4 regions of the Lysinibacillus sp. FSL M8-0337 genome follow, and region 4 is predicted to be linked to each of the others. Evidence: predicted binding sites of a transcription regulator. Region 4 holds the regulator's gene; each other region holds the start of a gene.
The links. Region 4 encodes LexA, which represses DNA repair genes until DNA is damaged. Its sites were predicted from a motif close to CGAACATATGTTCG; they were not measured.
Positions count from the first base shown of each region.

Region 1: MKY08_RS11510 (ImmA/IrrE family metallo-endopeptidase) is a predicted target of LexA. The motif match lies at 2,457-2,470, and genes of this name have one in related genera.
Region 2: MKY08_RS18545 (DNA repair exonuclease) is a predicted target of LexA. The motif match lies at 2,456-2,469, and genes of this name have one in related genera.
Region 3: ruvA (Holliday junction branch migration protein RuvA) is a predicted target of LexA. The motif match lies at 2,660-2,673, and genes of this name have one in related genera.

Region 1 is NZ_CP151996.1:2,429,426-2,433,646, reverse strand. It holds gene MKY08_RS11515 (ATP-dependent helicase) at 1-1,100, shown strand, start outside; gene MKY08_RS11510 (ImmA/IrrE family metallo-endopeptidase) at 1,826-2,290, opposite strand; gene MKY08_RS11505 (helix-turn-helix transcriptional regulator) at 2,570-2,944, opposite strand; gene MKY08_RS11500 (helix-turn-helix transcriptional regulator) at 3,156-3,593, shown strand; gene MKY08_RS11495 (hypothetical protein) at 3,675-4,221, shown strand, end outside.
Region 2 is NZ_CP151996.1:3,801,668-3,805,888, reverse strand. It holds gene MKY08_RS18560 (rhodanese-related sulfurtransferase) at 1-947, opposite strand, end outside; gene MKY08_RS18555 (enoyl-CoA hydratase) at 1,086-1,868, shown strand; gene MKY08_RS18550 (YhzD family protein) at 2,093-2,278, opposite strand; gene MKY08_RS18545 (DNA repair exonuclease) at 2,567-3,781, shown strand; gene MKY08_RS18540 (AAA family ATPase) at 3,787-4,221, shown strand, end outside.
Region 3 is NZ_CP151996.1:3,132,540-3,136,760, forward strand. It holds gene queA (tRNA preQ1(34) S-adenosylmethionine ribosyltransferase-isomerase QueA) at 1-955, opposite strand, end outside; gene ruvB (Holliday junction branch migration DNA helicase RuvB) at 974-1,978, opposite strand; gene ruvA (Holliday junction branch migration protein RuvA) at 1,997-2,617, opposite strand; gene MKY08_RS15050 (phosphotransferase) at 2,731-3,609, opposite strand; gene MKY08_RS15055 (LysM domain-containing protein) at 3,599-4,221, opposite strand, start outside.
Region 4 is NZ_CP151996.1:1,258,050-1,262,270, reverse strand. It holds gene MKY08_RS05675 (GNAT family N-acetyltransferase) at 1-477, shown strand, start outside; gene MKY08_RS05670 (recombinase family protein) at 539-1,189, opposite strand; gene MKY08_RS05665 (LysM peptidoglycan-binding domain-containing protein) at 1,189-1,503, opposite strand; gene lexA (transcriptional repressor LexA) at 1,670-2,287, shown strand; gene MKY08_RS05655 (gamma-glutamyl-gamma-aminobutyrate hydrolase family protein) at 2,329-3,051, opposite strand; gene MKY08_RS05650 (A24 family peptidase) at 3,068-3,820, opposite strand; gene MKY08_RS05645 (DUF2339 domain-containing protein) at 4,104-4,221, opposite strand, start outside.

The DNA.
Region 1 (4,221 bases), 1.2 Mb from region 4:
CAAATGCTTTTGAAGTATTTGAATCAGATTTTAATGCTGAAGAAACTACTCTTCTATGTAATTTTAGATCAGCCCCTAAATTGGTGTATATACAAAATATTTTCTCGCAAACTTTAAGTAGTCAATCTCCGGAAGTTAGAGCAGCCGGAAGTTGGAATGAAGAAGATGGTATTTGTGAAATATGGAAATTTGATAATCATAATAATGAAGCAACTATATTAGCGGAAAACATCAAAAATTGGATTGTAGAAGAACAACTTAAACCAAAGGATTTTTGTATCATTGTTAAACAACAAGAAAATATTTATACAGCCTCACTAATAGATAAATTATCTGAATTTGATATTCAAAGTAGGATAGAAAAAGATTATCAGGAGTTATTATCTGAAGAACTGATTTTAATTCTAATAAGAATATTAGAATTATCATATAAAGAAAAATCTCCAGAGTTGTGGTTAAGCGTTATTGATGAAATTATTGAAATTAAGTACAGTAATTTAGAACCCCAAAGTGTCAATTATATATCTATTGAACAAGAGCTATTAAAATTATTATCAGAGATTAAAAATCGGTTTACTAATACAGATGAAAGTAAATTTACCGTTGATATTGAGAGTGTTTTAAAAGACATAATAGATTATTTTGGGGAAGATATTATTAAATCCGTATATCCTAAATACAATCAAGGAGACTATTTAAATAACTTAATAGAAAAGATGATTTCTAAATTAAATTATAAATCCGGAATTTCTATGCAAGAATTGATTAGTGACTTTATAGGAGAATATAGTATTCCTATTATGACAATTCATAAAAGTAAAGGATTGGAGTATAATACGGTAATTTTTATTGGAGTAGAAGATAAAGCTTTTTGGAGTTTTTCTACACAAAGAGAAGCAGATAAAAATGCTTTTTTTGTGGCTCTATCGAGAGCAAAAGAAAGAATAATATTCACGGTTAGTGATAAGAGAGAGGTTTCTAATTTTGGAAATATAGAGAATTTAGCTCAAACTACCGAAAAAATTTCTGAACTATTAGAAACTCTTAAACATGCTGGTGTTCCAACCGTACCAAAATCAATGCTCGCCAATACAAATTAAATTATTTTGAGGTACAAATGAAATTTGATAAATGGGAAAATAGAAAAAAGATCATTGAGTCTAATGCAGCTTATGAAGAAATGATTATAAGCCTAGAGAATAATTCAAAATTTATCTGAGAACTATCCGATTTAATTTGGACAAATGGTAATGTTATTTTTTCTCTCATAATGATAAAAAATTTTTGATGAGAACAGAGCTAATTGACTCGGTAAAAATGATATTCCAGAAACATGCACTGCAAATGGAAGAAAAGTAACTGCTATTTATAGCCCTGCTGATGAAGGTATTACAATTCATGTTGGTAATAAAAAATAGTAAAAAGAAATAAAAAACATCAAGGATTCCTCGGTTTCCTTGATGTTTTTTATTTTAATAAGCTCTATCTCAAATAATGGCTGTTTTCGTATAAGTTGTTGCTCACTTAAAAATACTGATCATTGTAGAGTATAATTCAGTAGTTAGAACCATAAGCAGTTTAGTTGTGGAGTGTTGTTTAACTTGTTGTTCCACAAACGGGCGCAATTCTTGAAGACAATTTGTGCATTATAAGAAATAGGGCCAGCTAGCAAACTTTTAGGAAATATTAATAAACATTGCTTTGGGAAGATTATATTTCAACTAACAGAGCTTTTGTGGAAGAATATAATATAATTGAAATAGCCTTACTACAATACTTTGTAGCAAGGCTATCATATTTTATGTAGGAAGAATATTAAATTAATTTACATTGTTGAATGTTTTAAATCACAGCGATACAGAGATAACCTTTTAGCAGCAAAACGTTCACCCACTGTAAATGTTCTAGCGATTAGTTTTATTGTCTGTTGTTCATCAGAATAGAATGCTATTTTTTTTAACATAAAATCCGGAATGCAAAAATTATATGCAAATGGACTAATTTCTTTTATTACTTCAACAGGAGTTTCTAATTTAATTTTGTCTAGCTTTTCAAATGAATGAAAGTAAATACCTAATAATACCCCAAAATCCTCCCAAATTTGGAGTTTGCTGTGGTTCTCATTTAAGAAAATTCTCCAATTACCATCTAAGTTATTTATTTCAGAAGAAAATGGAATATAATATGTTTTTAAATTAAGATGGTTCGAGATATTATCAATTTTATTAAAAATATTTCCCTCATTCTCTAAGTTTAAATTAGTATAAATTTGTTGAATAAAATTTTTCATTGATAAAAACTCCCTTCTTACATTTTGAAAACGATATAACTTTCTCCCTAATACTTCTTCTTTTTCTCCATAAAATATGCAATTTATTGTAAAATTCGCTAATATGATAACACTAATAATGTATTTTTGACAACGGAATGTACAAACTTTTCAAAAAATTTACTTAAGAACTTATGTTCGATTCTGGTTTAAAAAAATTCCTAGCTTCATTATCAAAAATCGAATATTGATATGAGAAGATAGGGAATTTTGTTTAACATATTTATTTATAGTTAATTTCTATTTTTCGTCTTTGATAATTTTCCACATTAATCGTAGTTTTTCTAAATCTTCCTCGGGAGATTTAGGTAAATCTAAAATCCATCTTTTTAATTCTAAATTTTCAATGGCTTCTAAAAATCCTTTTTCTTCTTCGTTTCTTTCCACTGTATTAGGATTATCGGTTCTACCTAATAGATAATCAATAGATACTTCATATAAATCAGCGATTTTTTTTAAATGTTCGCTATCTGGCTCTCTTAGACCGTACTCCCAGTTAGCATATGTTGATAAAGTTTTGTTTAATTTGCTAGCTGCATCTGTTTTCGTCCATTTTCTACTTTCACGAAGTTGCTTCATTTTTTGAGGAAGCGGTAGCTCTTTTTTATTTTTCATTTAATAAACACCTATTTCTTAAAATTTTATTGTTTTTAGTGATAGGTTGCAAAAACATGGTAGTATGCATTTTTCAAGAACATAGTACCACACTTACACAAATTAAGAAAGTTATTTGTCATTAGGGGTAACATATAAGTTGACATACACAATTAGAGTAGTTTATGATAATATCAAATTATTCGAAGGGTGTAACAAAAGGAGTGAATTTATGATTGCTTATCAAGATCGAGAGTATGTAATTGAGACAATTAGAAAAAATAGAGAAAAACATCGTATGACCAAAACCTATATGTCTATTCAGTTGGGTTTTAGAAGTCCTAGTGGCTATGCAAACATTGAATATGGCAAGCGAAACTTGAGTTTTATCAACGGTGTAAAAATTTTTAAGCTATTAAATATGGGATTTACAAACATTTCAATTGAATCCTTTACTGTCGACAAGTTAAAGAAATATAGAAAAGAAAGAGGTATTTCAATAACATTTATATCTAGGAAGTTAGGTTATAAAAGGCCAAGTAGCTATGCAAATATTGAAAATGGGAAAAGAAATTTAAGTTTTATCAATGCTGTTAAGATTTCGCAAATATTAAATGTGGAAGTAGAAGAGCTTTTTTTTACACAAAATATACACAAAATGAATAACTAAAGTAAAAGCTTATATTATTTTGTAGTTACACTATTTGAGGATAAATGTGATCAGTATAACATAAGGAGGTTGTGATGTATCATGGGTTCATTCTTTGTTGTACAGGTGAAAACTGGGGCTGAAGTAGAAACAAAAGAAATGTTAAAAATTGTTTTGGACAGGTTAAATAATGAAGAGGTTAAAGCAATTTACGCAATGGAAACTTATACAGAGGTAATGAAAGAACTTCCAACTGATAATAATCTAGAGGGAATGGGAGAGTATCCAATCTCGGAGTTTCTACATATAAAGAGAATTCAAACATTCATTACAAACTTACGCATTTCCTGTGAAAAGATAAAAGAGAACATGACAAATGATTCTCTACTTTTACTAGAAGATTATCAGAAGCAAATTAAATCACTTAGGAAAATTCTTCAAGGAACAAGAAAGAAATCTGCAAAAATACGTTCACTTTTAAAAGGATATGTACTTGTTGAAACAGTATGGAACTATAAAACGCTACCTAGCTCCTTATGGCATGTAATAAAGTCTGTTCCAAAAGTAATTGGAATACCTAGCAAATTTAACGTACCTAGCGATGAAATTAATCATTTTTTTGAGAATCTTGATATGACGCCACAAGTTG
Region 2 (4,221 bases), 2.0 Mb from region 4:
GCAATTTTTGCGATTTGTTCTTCCACTTGCTCTTCTGTCCAGCCATTTTCTTCAACAAAGAAATTCCGTTTGGCGCGACGACAATCATCTGAACAGCTGCGCATATAAAATGCCTCATGCTTTTCCTCGCATAGCATTAATTTATGACATTCCGGATTAGCGCAATTTGTATAACGCTCTGTTGGCTCTCCTGTGAAATAGTCTTTGCCAACAATCACATGCTCTACCTGATTAATCGGCACACTGCGACGGCGGTCAAAAACAAACATCTGTCCATCCCATAATTGTCCCTGAACGTCAGGGTCTTTAGCATACGTGGCAATACCGCCATGTAATTGACCGACACTTTCACCGTAGCCCTCTCGCTTTAACCAACCAGAGAACTTTTCGCAGCGAATGCCACCTGTGCAATAAGTTAAAATGTCTTTACCAACAAAATCCTCTTTATGTTCCTCCATCCAAGCAGGAAGATCGCGGAAGTTTTCGATATCTGGACGCACAGCATTGCGGAAATGTCCTAAATCAAATTCATAATCATTTCGTGCATCGATAATAACGGTATTATCTTTCTGCATACGCGTCATAAATTCCTTAGGTGTTAAATAATCGCCCGTTATTTCTAATGGGTTAATATCCTGTTCTAGCCCTAGGTGGACAATCTCTTTGCGAGGACGTACATGCATTTTTTTAAAGGTATGTCCTTCTGCTTCATCGATTTTCCACATAATATCTTTAAAACGAGGGTCCGCCTCCATATGATTCATATACTGTTCCGTTTGTTCAACCGTACCAGAAACTGTCCCGTTAATGCCCTCTAATCCTACTAAAATACGACCGAGTAATCCAAGTTCTTTACAGAATGCTAAATGCTCTGCTGCAAATGCTTCAGGATCCTCGATAGCAACATATTTATAATAAAGTAATACACGAAAGTCCTTTTGTGTCACAAAAATACCCACCTTTAATTTCATTATTCGACATTAAATATAGCATAACAACCGCTATTTTGCGTAGAACAGAAGGAGTTTTCCAAAAAAAGCCGAATAGTACATAGTGAATGACTATTCATATTTGGGGGTGTGGACATGGAATTTTCAACAATTACATTAGAAAAATTAGAGCGTCGTGCAACATTAACGCTCAATCGACCACAAGCGATGAATGCAATGGATGATGTGATGATGCGTGAATTAGCAGAGTGTTTTGAAGCATTACAGCAAGAACAGGAAATACAGGTTTTGGTTATTCGCGGGGAAGGTAAAGTTTTTTCTGCGGGCGGGGATATTAAGGCAATGCTTGATCCTCATAAGCCGTTAAATATTGATGAGGCAATGGGCTATTTAACCCGAATTGTTAAGGCTTATTACCAACTACCAATGATTGTGATAGCTGCAGTTCATGGTGCTTCAGCGGGGTTAGGATTTAGTTTAACACTTGGTGCAGATATTATCGTTGCTTGTGAAAATAGCAAGCTGGCGATGAACTTTATCGGGATTGGCTTAATACCAGATGGTGGAGGTCATTTCTTTATGAAGGAAAGAATTGGCACTGTAAAGGCAAAACAAATGATTTGGGAAGGAAAAGTGCTAACAGCCGAGGAAGCACATAGTGTAGGCTTAATTGATTATGTTGCACCTGAAGGGTCGGTTTTTGCAGTGGCTGATCAGTTAGTAGGAAAGATGCTTGCTTCACCAATTGCGTCAATGATTATGACAAAAAGAATTTTGCATAGTCAGAATATGCCTCAATTAGAGAGCGTTTTAGCGATGGAAGCTCAAGGGCAATCTGCTATGCGAAAAACGGCAGATCATTTAGAAGGCATTCATGCATTTGTTGAAAAAAGAACACCTGTCTTTGTAGGACAATAAGGCATTTATGTAATCAAAGATATAGGTCACAGCTTAACATTTTCGAAAAGAATAAATGATACAACGTAAGCCCCGCCACGAACATTTCTGTAGCGAGACAACGAGATTCCATTGCATGCATGATGCAAGGAGAGAATGCTCGTTGCTCGACCACAAAAAGCGAAGTGGCGGGGCTTACCTATTTTCACAAATATAGCTGATTACAATGTGACATGCGTCATCAATTAAACATGGAATAATATTAATTTTCCTGAAGAGTTCACAAGGCGGTGTGTTTTTTCCGCAACTCCCTTTTCTTCGATTTGCTGTTGACCGTTTACTTTTGCTGCTTCATCGTTTTCAAATGTCCAAGTTTCATCATACAAAGTTTCCCCAGTTTTCTCAAAAGCTGTAAAACGATAATTATTCATACACAAACCCCACCCTTTACTAAATTATATCTCTATTATACATAGAAGAAATATAAACTTCACGGTATATCTAGCGAATATTTCGATAATTTACGAAAATTGTGGAAAATTTAGTACAACCTCAAGAAGGGCTGTTACATGAATTCGTTTCTCATATTGTAGGAAGTATGATAAAATAGAACAAATATTCGCTTTTGATTCATCCTTTCTGTAGATAGCACAAATCTACAAGCAAAATCAAAATCTAGACTTAATTATGAGATTCCATTTATTTATAGAGGTGATTAGATGTCCGCAATTCGTTTTTTCCATATGGCAGATTTACATTTAGATAGTCCTTTTAAAGGCTTATTTGGATTACCTGACAATAATCTTAAGAAAATTAGAGCAAGTACCTTTGAAGCATTTAATAAAATTATTCATAGGGCAATCGAAGAAAGACCGGATTTCTTGCTTATTGTTGGTGATATTTATGATGGAGAAAATCGCAGTTTACAGGCACAAAGACGTTTTCAATCAGCAATGGAAACACTTTTTGAGCATAACATCCCTGTTATTGTCAGCTATGGCAATCACGATCATTTAAACGGTTCTTGGACACGCTTTGCCTTGCCGAGCAATGTTTACGAATTACCAGCAGATACGAGTGTTGTGCAATTAAAAATTCGTGGTCAGCAGGTAAATATTTATGGCTTCAGCTATGGTCAGCGTCATGTAAAGGAAGCGATGATCCACCATTATCCAGTTGCGCAGGATCAGCATGCTATCCATATAGGTATGTTGCATGGCAGTGAAGCTAGTGATTCAACTCACGCGGTCTATGCACCATTTAAAAAAGAGCAACTTCTTGCAAAAGGATATCATTATTGGGCGCTTGGGCATATTCATAAACGACAGTTATTACACAAAGAACCGCCAATAGTTTATCCGGGCAATATTCAAAGCCGCCATCGTAATGAACAAGGCATAAAAGGATTTTACGATGTAACCTTGTCACAAACCTCTGCTAATTTAACATTTGTACCAACCTCTGCTGTTGTTTATAACGTCGTAGAAGTGGATTGTACAAATGTAATGCATGCCAACGAGTTACTGCAAAAATGCGAGGAGGCCATCGCCATTAATCGTATGGAATATGGTGCCTCTGTTATTGACTTGCACCTAAACCATATAGATGATGAGGCTGAAGCATTATTTGAACATGCCACAATAGATGAATGGCTAGAAACCATTCGCGAAGCAGAGGATGGCATTGAACCGATGGGGTGGGTGCAAAAACTATTTATCCATAAGAGTACAGCATCTTCTGAACCGACAGCTATAACAGAATCGGTAATAAGTGTTATGGATCAATGGGACATTACGGAGTGGAAGGATATTTTAAAGGATTTGTACCAACATGCGAGTGGTGCGAGATTTGTTGAACCTTTAACGGAACGAGAAATTAAGCATTTGAAGCTTGAGGCGCAGGCGTTATTAGCGGATGAAATTCAAAGGGTGTGAGAACTTTGTTAACGATACAGAAAATCCACATTTACGGCTTTGGTAAACATGAAAATATCACCATCTCTCTCCAAGACGGTGTGACCATTTTTTACGGTATGAATGAAGCAGGGAAAACGACAATCCAGCAATTTATACTGCAGATGCTTTTTGGTTTTCCAACAAAGCAGCAAAGCCAGCGGAAATATGAGCCGAAAACATCACCGAAATTTGGCGGTCAGTTGACCATTCAACACCCAATCTATGGTCAGTGTACAATTGAACGTGTAAAAGGAAAGGCAACGGGCGATGTCACAGTTTATACAGCAGATGGTACAAAGGGGCATGAGGAACTGTTAGCGAAGCTTTTATATGGCTATTCACGCGCATCATTCGAAGCTATTTTCTCTTTTTCCATTCATGAACTACAAGGCATTGAAAAAATGTCGGAGGATGAACTG
Region 3 (4,221 bases), 1.9 Mb from region 4:
AAATCGTATCTTTTGTCGCAAGTGTACTGACAAGCATTACTAATGTTGACTTCGGTAAATGGAAGTTTGTAATTAAACCATCCACCACTGTAAATTGATAGCCTGGATAAATAAAAATAGATGTCCATCCTTGCTCTGCGCGCACTTCTCCATATTTAGAGCCAATTGTTTCGAGCGTTCGAGTAGATGTTGTACCAACAGCAATGACATGTCCGCCATTTGCTTTTACACGGTTAATCGTAGCTGCGGCTTCTTCTGTCACACTATAAAATTCAGCGTGCATTTCATGGTTTTCGATCGAATCCACACTTACTGGGCGGAATGTGCCAAGTCCAACATGTAGTGTAATAAAAACAATCTCGACACCTTTTGCTCGTACTTGCGCTAATAATTCTTGTGTAAAATGAAGACCTGCCGTAGGTGCTGCTGCCGAGCCACGTTCTTTCGCGTAAACAGTTTGATAACGCTCACTATCATCTAATTTTTCGCGAATATATGGAGGCAATGGCATTTCGCCAAGTTGCTCTAAAATTTCATAGAAAATGCCATCATATTTGAATTCAAACATACGACCACCGTGGTCTAGCTCTGCTGTACAAGTAGCTGTTAGTAAACCGTCTCCAAATGTGACAACGGTACCTACTTTAACACGTTTCGCTGGTTTTACAAGTGTTTCCCATTCATCCGTTCCAGCCGTTTGCTTTAAGAGCAATACTTCAATATGAGCACCCGTTTCTTCTTTTACACCCATTAAACGAGCAGGTAATACTCTTGTATCATTTAGTACAAGGCAGTCACCAGCATGTAACTCCTCTAAAATATGAGCAAAATGATGATGCTCGACTTTTTCTGAGCCCGGTGTCACAACCATTAACCGACTTGCCGTACGATCGACAAGGGGCGTTTGTGCGATAAGCTCCTCTGGTAATTCAAAATCAAAATCTTCTACACGCATGAAAAAAACTTCCTTCTTTTATGTTTGTTGTGGATAATCATATCCAAAATGTTCGTAAGCCAGATGCGTTGCGACGCGTCCACGCGGTGTACGTTGAATAAAGCCAATCTGCATTAAATATGGCTCGTACACATCTTCTATCGTCACACGTTCTTCACCTATTGAAGCAGCAAGTGTATCTAAGCCTACTGGGCCACCACTGAAGCGCTCAATCATATTGGTCACAAGCTTATGGTCAATATGGTCAAGCCCTCTAGGATCCACTTGTAAAAGCTCTAGCGCTTGCTTAGCAAGGTCCTCCGTTATCATACCATCTCCAAGCACTTGTGCATAATCTCGCACTCGTTTCAGTAAACGGTTAGCAATACGTGGTGTACCACGAGAACGTCTCGCCATTTCGCCTGCCGCTATTTGCTCAATATCCACATCAAATAAATGGGCACTTCTTACGACAATTTCAGCAAGTGACGTATTATCGTAATACTCTAATCGTAACAGTACACCAAATCGATCTCGTAGCGGGGCGGATAACGCACCGGCTCTTGTCGTTGCACCAACGAGCGTAAACGGTGGCAAATCAAGACGCACTGAACGAGCTTCCGGTCCTTTTCCAACAACAATATCTAAGCAAAAATCCTCCATAGCTGGATATAGCACCTCTTCAATTGCACGTGGAAGACGATGAATCTCATCAATAAACAATACATCTCCAGGCTCCAATGAGCTTAATATCGCTGCTAAATCTCCTGGACGTTCAATGGCAGGACCACTCGTCATACGAACATTAACATTCATTTCATTTGCAATGACAGCGGCTAATGTCGTCTTTCCCAATCCAGGAGGACCATATAATAGTACATGATCTAAACTTTCCTGCCGAAGCTTTGCTGCTTCAATGAAAATTTGTAAATTTTCTTTCACCTTATGCTGCCCAATATATTGTGCTAATCTTTGGGGTCTAAGAGATAATTCAAATTGTTCATCATAACGGCCAGCTTCACTTGCTATCATACGTTCCGACATGTACCTGCCTCCCTTCCATTATTTCAGCTTTAATAACAACTGCAATGCTTGCTTCATATACGCATCTGTTGTTTCCAGCTTGTCATTATCTTCTAGTTGCGGTCGGATTTTATCGAGTTCTTTTTCCGAGTATCCTAGAGCCATTAATGCTAGAATGGCTTCTTCTAGTTCATGCTTATATGGATTAACGCCAAATAAAGGCAGCTCATCTTCCGAACTAGGTAGTTCCATTGTGTCTAGTAAAGAACCAAGTTTACCTTTTAAATCTAGAATCATTTGACGTGCTGTCTTTTTACCGACACCTGGAAATTTCACTAAAAACGTTTCATCTTCTCGTTCAATGGCACCAATCACTTGTTGAGGATTACCTGTCGCTAAAATCGCTAGTGCACCTTTAGGTCCAATGCCTGACACTAAAATTAATTTTCGGAATAACTCTCGTTGGTCTAAATTCGGAAAACCATACAGCACTTGTGCATCTTCCCGAACATGCAAGTGTACGTAAATTTGTTGTTCAACTGCTGACGCACGAAATGCAAATGGATTCGGTGTATTCAATTGCCAACCTATCCCTTGTTGCTCAAGTACGACATACTCTGGCGTAATACGCACTACTTGACCTTTTAAATAATCATACATAGTATATCCCTCACATTCATCGTCTTCGATTATAGCATATAGCGAACGAATGCTCGACTATATGCTATAGCAATAGCCCCGATTCCATACAAAAATGACCGCCTCGGGGACGGTCATCTCTTCATCACTCTATCAATATCGTACCACAGTTTCGGCCAGTATGTTAGCGCTCGCTTAGTAAATGGTATTAAATAATCTAAAAATACTAGCTGTTGTTCTAACGGTAAATCGATAGCAAATAACCATTCTCGCAACAGCTCATTTGGAAACTTTAAACGATGGAACTTTCTTTTATCTAACCGTTCAAGTGCTGGTAATTCTCTTAAAATACTAGCAAGATCATAATCTACTGCGGGCAACACGCGATGCAGCCATAATATATATTCATCATCCGCTTCTCCGAGATGGGCTAAGTCAAAATCGATTAAACGTAATTCTCCATCTGTACACCATAAGAAATTATGGTGCACCACATCACCATGTAATAGCGTAATGTCTTTTTCCTGCACATCTTCTAGTTCCATTAACTGCAAAGCCTTTTCGCTGAAATGAATAATTTGCTCCACTTCTTCTCTCGTTAAAAATGCTCGCAAGTCATTTCGCCTACTTTTAAAACGCATATGACGCATCTGCCATTTTAAAAGCTGAGAAAAGGTATGCAAACCTGGTACTCGTTGCCACGCAATTTTTTGGTTCGTGTCATGCAAATCGATTAATAGCTTTAAAGATTGTTCTCTATCTTTTTTATAAGCAAAATTCGCACTATGACTTCCCTCTTGCCACATTTGAACAATGAGTTGATCATCATCACTTTTTACTAACGGCAGGATGAGTGAGGGTTCTAGTCGTCCCAAATGGCGATGAATTGCCCTCACTTTATCTGCTATTTCTAACTGCTTTGCTCGTTTTACAAAATAATGTTTAGATTGATATTTGTACTTCCAAATATTAGGCTTTACTTCCTCGACAATATAGGCTTTTTTACCATCGATAAGGCGTCATCCCGCCTGGGAAAAAGTGCGGTGACATCCATGGTCCAGCTGAACATGGTGGCGGACAATGGCATGGGTCAAATTGCCAATTTGGCATCATTACCGGCTGAGAGCCACATCCACAAGATTGCCCCATTCCGTGCTGTGAGCCACATCCACAAGACTGCCCCATTCCGTGTTGTGTGCCACATCCACAAGATTGATTCATTGGCATCATTGGCATCATTGGCATTTGCTCAAATTGAGGCTGCATTTGTCCGGCATTCGGGTTAAAGAATGGCGATGTGCTCGATTCTAGGAAATTTTCTCCCCCTACCGCATTAGCTGGCATAGCATAATGCATTGGTTGTTGTTGTGGCATAGCACATGGCATCGGTTGCTGCGGCATTGTGTAAGCCTCTATTTGTGGTTGCATTGGCATATGCCACCACATTTGATGATGCACTGGCTGATGGCAACTAGAACAATGAGGCACCATCGGCATATGCGGTACATGTTGAACTGGTGGCGCGGGTGCTGGTGCTGGCGGCGGTGGTGGCGGAGCTGGTTGTGCTACTGGTGGTGCTGGTATAGGTGCCGGTTGCTGTGGCATTACTAATTGTTGGTTCCAGC
Region 4 (4,221 bases):
TTTGAAATACAAGATTGGCGGGCTGTTGTTAACTATATGTCCGATCAAACAGTGATGCACTATATGCCAGAAGGCGTTTTAACTGCAGAACAAGTGCAAAAATTTATTTCCGATAATCGTGACGAAGCAAAGCATTTTGCCATTGTTTTACGTGAGCAGTCACAAGTTATCGGTCATCTCGTATTCCATCCTTACTTTGGCGAGCATACATATGAAATTGGCTGGGTGTTAAATCCTGCATATTATCGTAAAGGCTATGCGTCAGAGGCAGCACAAGCCCTATTAAATTATGGCTTCACGAAAATGAAGCTTCATCGCATCATCGCCACATGTCAGCCCGAAAATATTGCATCCTATCGTGTTATGGAAAAAATCGGTATGCGTCGTGAAGGATTTTTCAAAAAATGTATACCTTATGGTGACGATTGGTGGGATGAGTACTATTACGCTATTTTGCAGGAAGAATGGCAAAGTTGAGCTCTCTACTACCCTTCAAGACTAGAATAAAAAAAGACTAGCAGTGCAAATTATTTGCCTGCTAATCTTTCTTGTGTTCTTGATAGCGCCTATGTACGGTTGCTTTACTAACTTCGAAGCCGAGACCTCTCATTGTCATTGCAATTTCTTCAAAAGTAAAGCCTCGGTTTCGCAACTTCACAATTTCTTCTATCGGTACTTCCTTGCGCTCCTGACCATTTGGATTGCCACGATTGGACAAGTTATTTTCTGGACGATAGCCATTTTCTACTGCTCGACGCATACCGCGGCGAATTTTCGCATTATGAATTTTACGCTGATACTCCTCTACAATCGCTAATATTTCAAGCAACATCGTGTCCATCTCATTTAATTGGACAGGCCCCGCATCACGCATCGAAAAAACATCTGTTTCTGTTTTTTGCAATAAATGGAGTACAGCCATTCGGGCATTCCCACGCCCTAAACGTGTTTCATCTTGTACAAATAATGCTTGAATTTCGTTTTCTTTAATAAAATCGAGCATCTCAAGTAAACCTTCGCGTTCCACATCATACCCACTATGTTTGTCCTGAAAAACCTGTATCACTTCATAGTTTTGTTCCTTTGCATAACGCAGCAATTCTTCTTGTTGTCGTTCTAATGAAGAACTTTGGGTCTCTTTTTCCGTGCTCACCCGGCAGTAAAGTACAGCCGTTCGTTTTTTATTCATCATTTTCCACTTCTCGCAATTTCAATAGAATTGGTGGGCTTCGTATTGTCACCCACTACTGGTATAACGAGCGATTTCCCTGCAACAATATTAACGCTATGTAATTCGTTCTCGGCTTTCACTAGTTTAATCCAGTCATCCGTACCCATTTTACCACGGTATTGTTCGGCTAACGACCATAAGCTATCGCCATGCTCTATATGAATTTCAGTGTACGTAATATCTCCAGGATCAGTTATAAAAAGATAACTTGCAAATAATAAAATTACGCCCAATAAAATTGAAATATGTGTATTTTTTTTAAACCAATCCATGCATCATATCCCCTTTTTTAGAATGTTTGTTCGGAATGTATGTTCTTATAATAAAGCGAACAAACGTTTTTGTCAAACACTTTTCGAACCTATGTTTGCATAAGTGTTCGCATTCTGCTATACTATCTAGTAAGAAGAATGATATGAAAAAAAGAGGTGAGCAATCATGAAAAAAGTTTCGAAAAGACAAGAAGACATACTGGCGTTTATCAAAGAAGAAGTACGCGCAAAGGGCTATCCACCATCTGTACGTGAGATTGGTGAAGCAGTTGGACTTGCATCAAGCTCAACAGTTCATGGACATTTAGCTCGTTTAGAGCAAAAAGGCTTTATTCGACGAGATCCTACTAAACCGCGTGCAATTGAAATTTTAGAGCCTGAGGATTCAATTCAAAAGCAAAGTGTTATCCATGTACCACTTGTAGGGAAGGTTACTGCTGGATCACCAATTACAGCGATTGAAAATATCGACGAATATTTCCCTTTACCGGATATTTACGGGACAAGCGAAGATCAGTTATTTATGTTAGAAATCATGGGTGAATCGATGATTGAGGCAGGAATTTTTGACGGGGACTTAGTCATCGTCAAGCAAAAAGCTACAGCCGATAACGGTGATATCGTCGTAGCCATGACCGAAGAAGATGAAGCAACTGTCAAACGCTTCTTTAAAGAAAAAAATCATTTCCGCTTACAACCAGAAAACGCTACAATGGAACCGATTATTGTAGACCAAGTTTCGATTTTAGGACAAGTTGTCGGCTTATATCGCCGTGTACATTAATGCATTCTTATACTAATTCCACGACAAAAGAGAAGCATTCACTATGCTTCTCTTTTATATAACATGCTCGCTTTAACGAAAGCTGAAAAAAGTTTTTGCGCAGCAATATCTCCTACAATTGCCTGTTCTTCTGGGTGCCACTGAACTGCCAGACAAAACGGAAATTCTTCATGGACCACTGCTTCGACTAGACCGTCACTCGATTTTGCTGCAACGACTAGCTTCTCCGCTAAGACATTTACTGCTTGATGATGAAAGGAATTAACAGCAATTTTTTCTTCTTCAATAATTGTTTTTAACAATGTATGGGGTGTTATGTGAACATAATGTGTGGCAACACCACGAGCCGCTTGTTGTGCATGTTTTAGCAGCTTACTACTATGATATTCACTATCAACATCTTGGTATAACGTTCCACCCAATGCAACATTGAGCATTTGAATACCACGACAAATTCCGAATATCGGCATTTTCCTTGTAAAGGCTGCGTTAAGTAAAGCCAGCTCCACCTTATCTCTTTCTGGGTGTATCTGTCCTAGCTTTGGCAAAGGTTCAGCACCAAATTCAAATGGATGAACATCGTGCCCACCCGATAAAAGTAAACCATCCGTTAACGATAGAATTTGTGCCGCATCTTCCTCTACCCCCAGCGGAATAATAAGTGGGATGCCACCAGCTTCAATAATGCTATTGCTATAGGCTACATTTAATCTCGATGATAAATCGTCTTCCGCAAACGCCGTTATACCTATAATTGGTTTCATCTATCTATCTCCTTCCTTACCATAATCCTACATACCACTGTACTATGACATTTCCATAGAAATAAACTATAACCGCCGCTAGTGCGATGGAAGGGCCAAATGGAATCGGCGTTTTTCTACCTTGCTGCCGCACTTGAAGCACAATTATACCGACAACCATTCCAATGAAGGCTGCTATAAATAATGTCAATAGTGTGTTGATTGTCCCTAATACAAGGCCAAGTAAAAAGAATAATTTTATGTCGCCGCCACCTATCCCGCCACGCGACACAACTGCGATACTATATAATATGCCAAAGCCAAAGACAGCACCTACAATACTATCCCACCACGGCGTTAAAGGTGCTAGCATACGCCCAATCACTAATAATGGCAAAAAGCACAAGAGCACTTTATCCGGCATAAGCATATAGGCAATATCCGATACAACAACAATCACCAATAATGAAATTAATAATAAAGCTACGATAAATTCTTCACTAAATCCAAATTGCCAATACGAAAAGGTAAATAATATCCCTGTTAACAGCTCCATTAGCGGATAAATCCATGAAATTTTTTGCCCGCAGCTACGACATTTGCCTCTTAAAACTATATAGGACAATACCGGTATTAAATCTTTAGGCGTCAATTGCCTCTGACAGGTCGTACAGTGTGATGGTGGTTGGATTAGCGACTCCTTCATCGGCACACGTAAGCCTACCACATTAAAAAAAGAACCAAATACAAGCCCAAATACGAATACAAGTATTGTATAAGCCATTTCCATTTTTATTACCTCCTAAACTAACATAGCGCTTATTGTCCATTATCAAAAGGTTGTGACCTCGACGGTCGCGGAAATAGTAAACTCTACATTTTTCTGGTGTTTCTGACTCGTGTTTGAATTCAATACAAGTGAACTGTAATGATAAAATTCTACAGCTTCTATCCATGTTCCTGTCACCTTCATATAGAAATGGCACGTCTTTGGGGCACTTTTTTATGGACAAAAATTTTCACGGTAAAATAAAAGACCATTTACTAGTCACACTAGTAAACAGTCTTTATTTTTATTTCCTCAACAATCGGCCAGACAGTAGCATGCCGATGCCACCGATTGAGATGAAAAGTATTGCACGTATTAATAAATCGAGTGCGGATAAGTCAAAGAAAATTAGTTTTATAAAG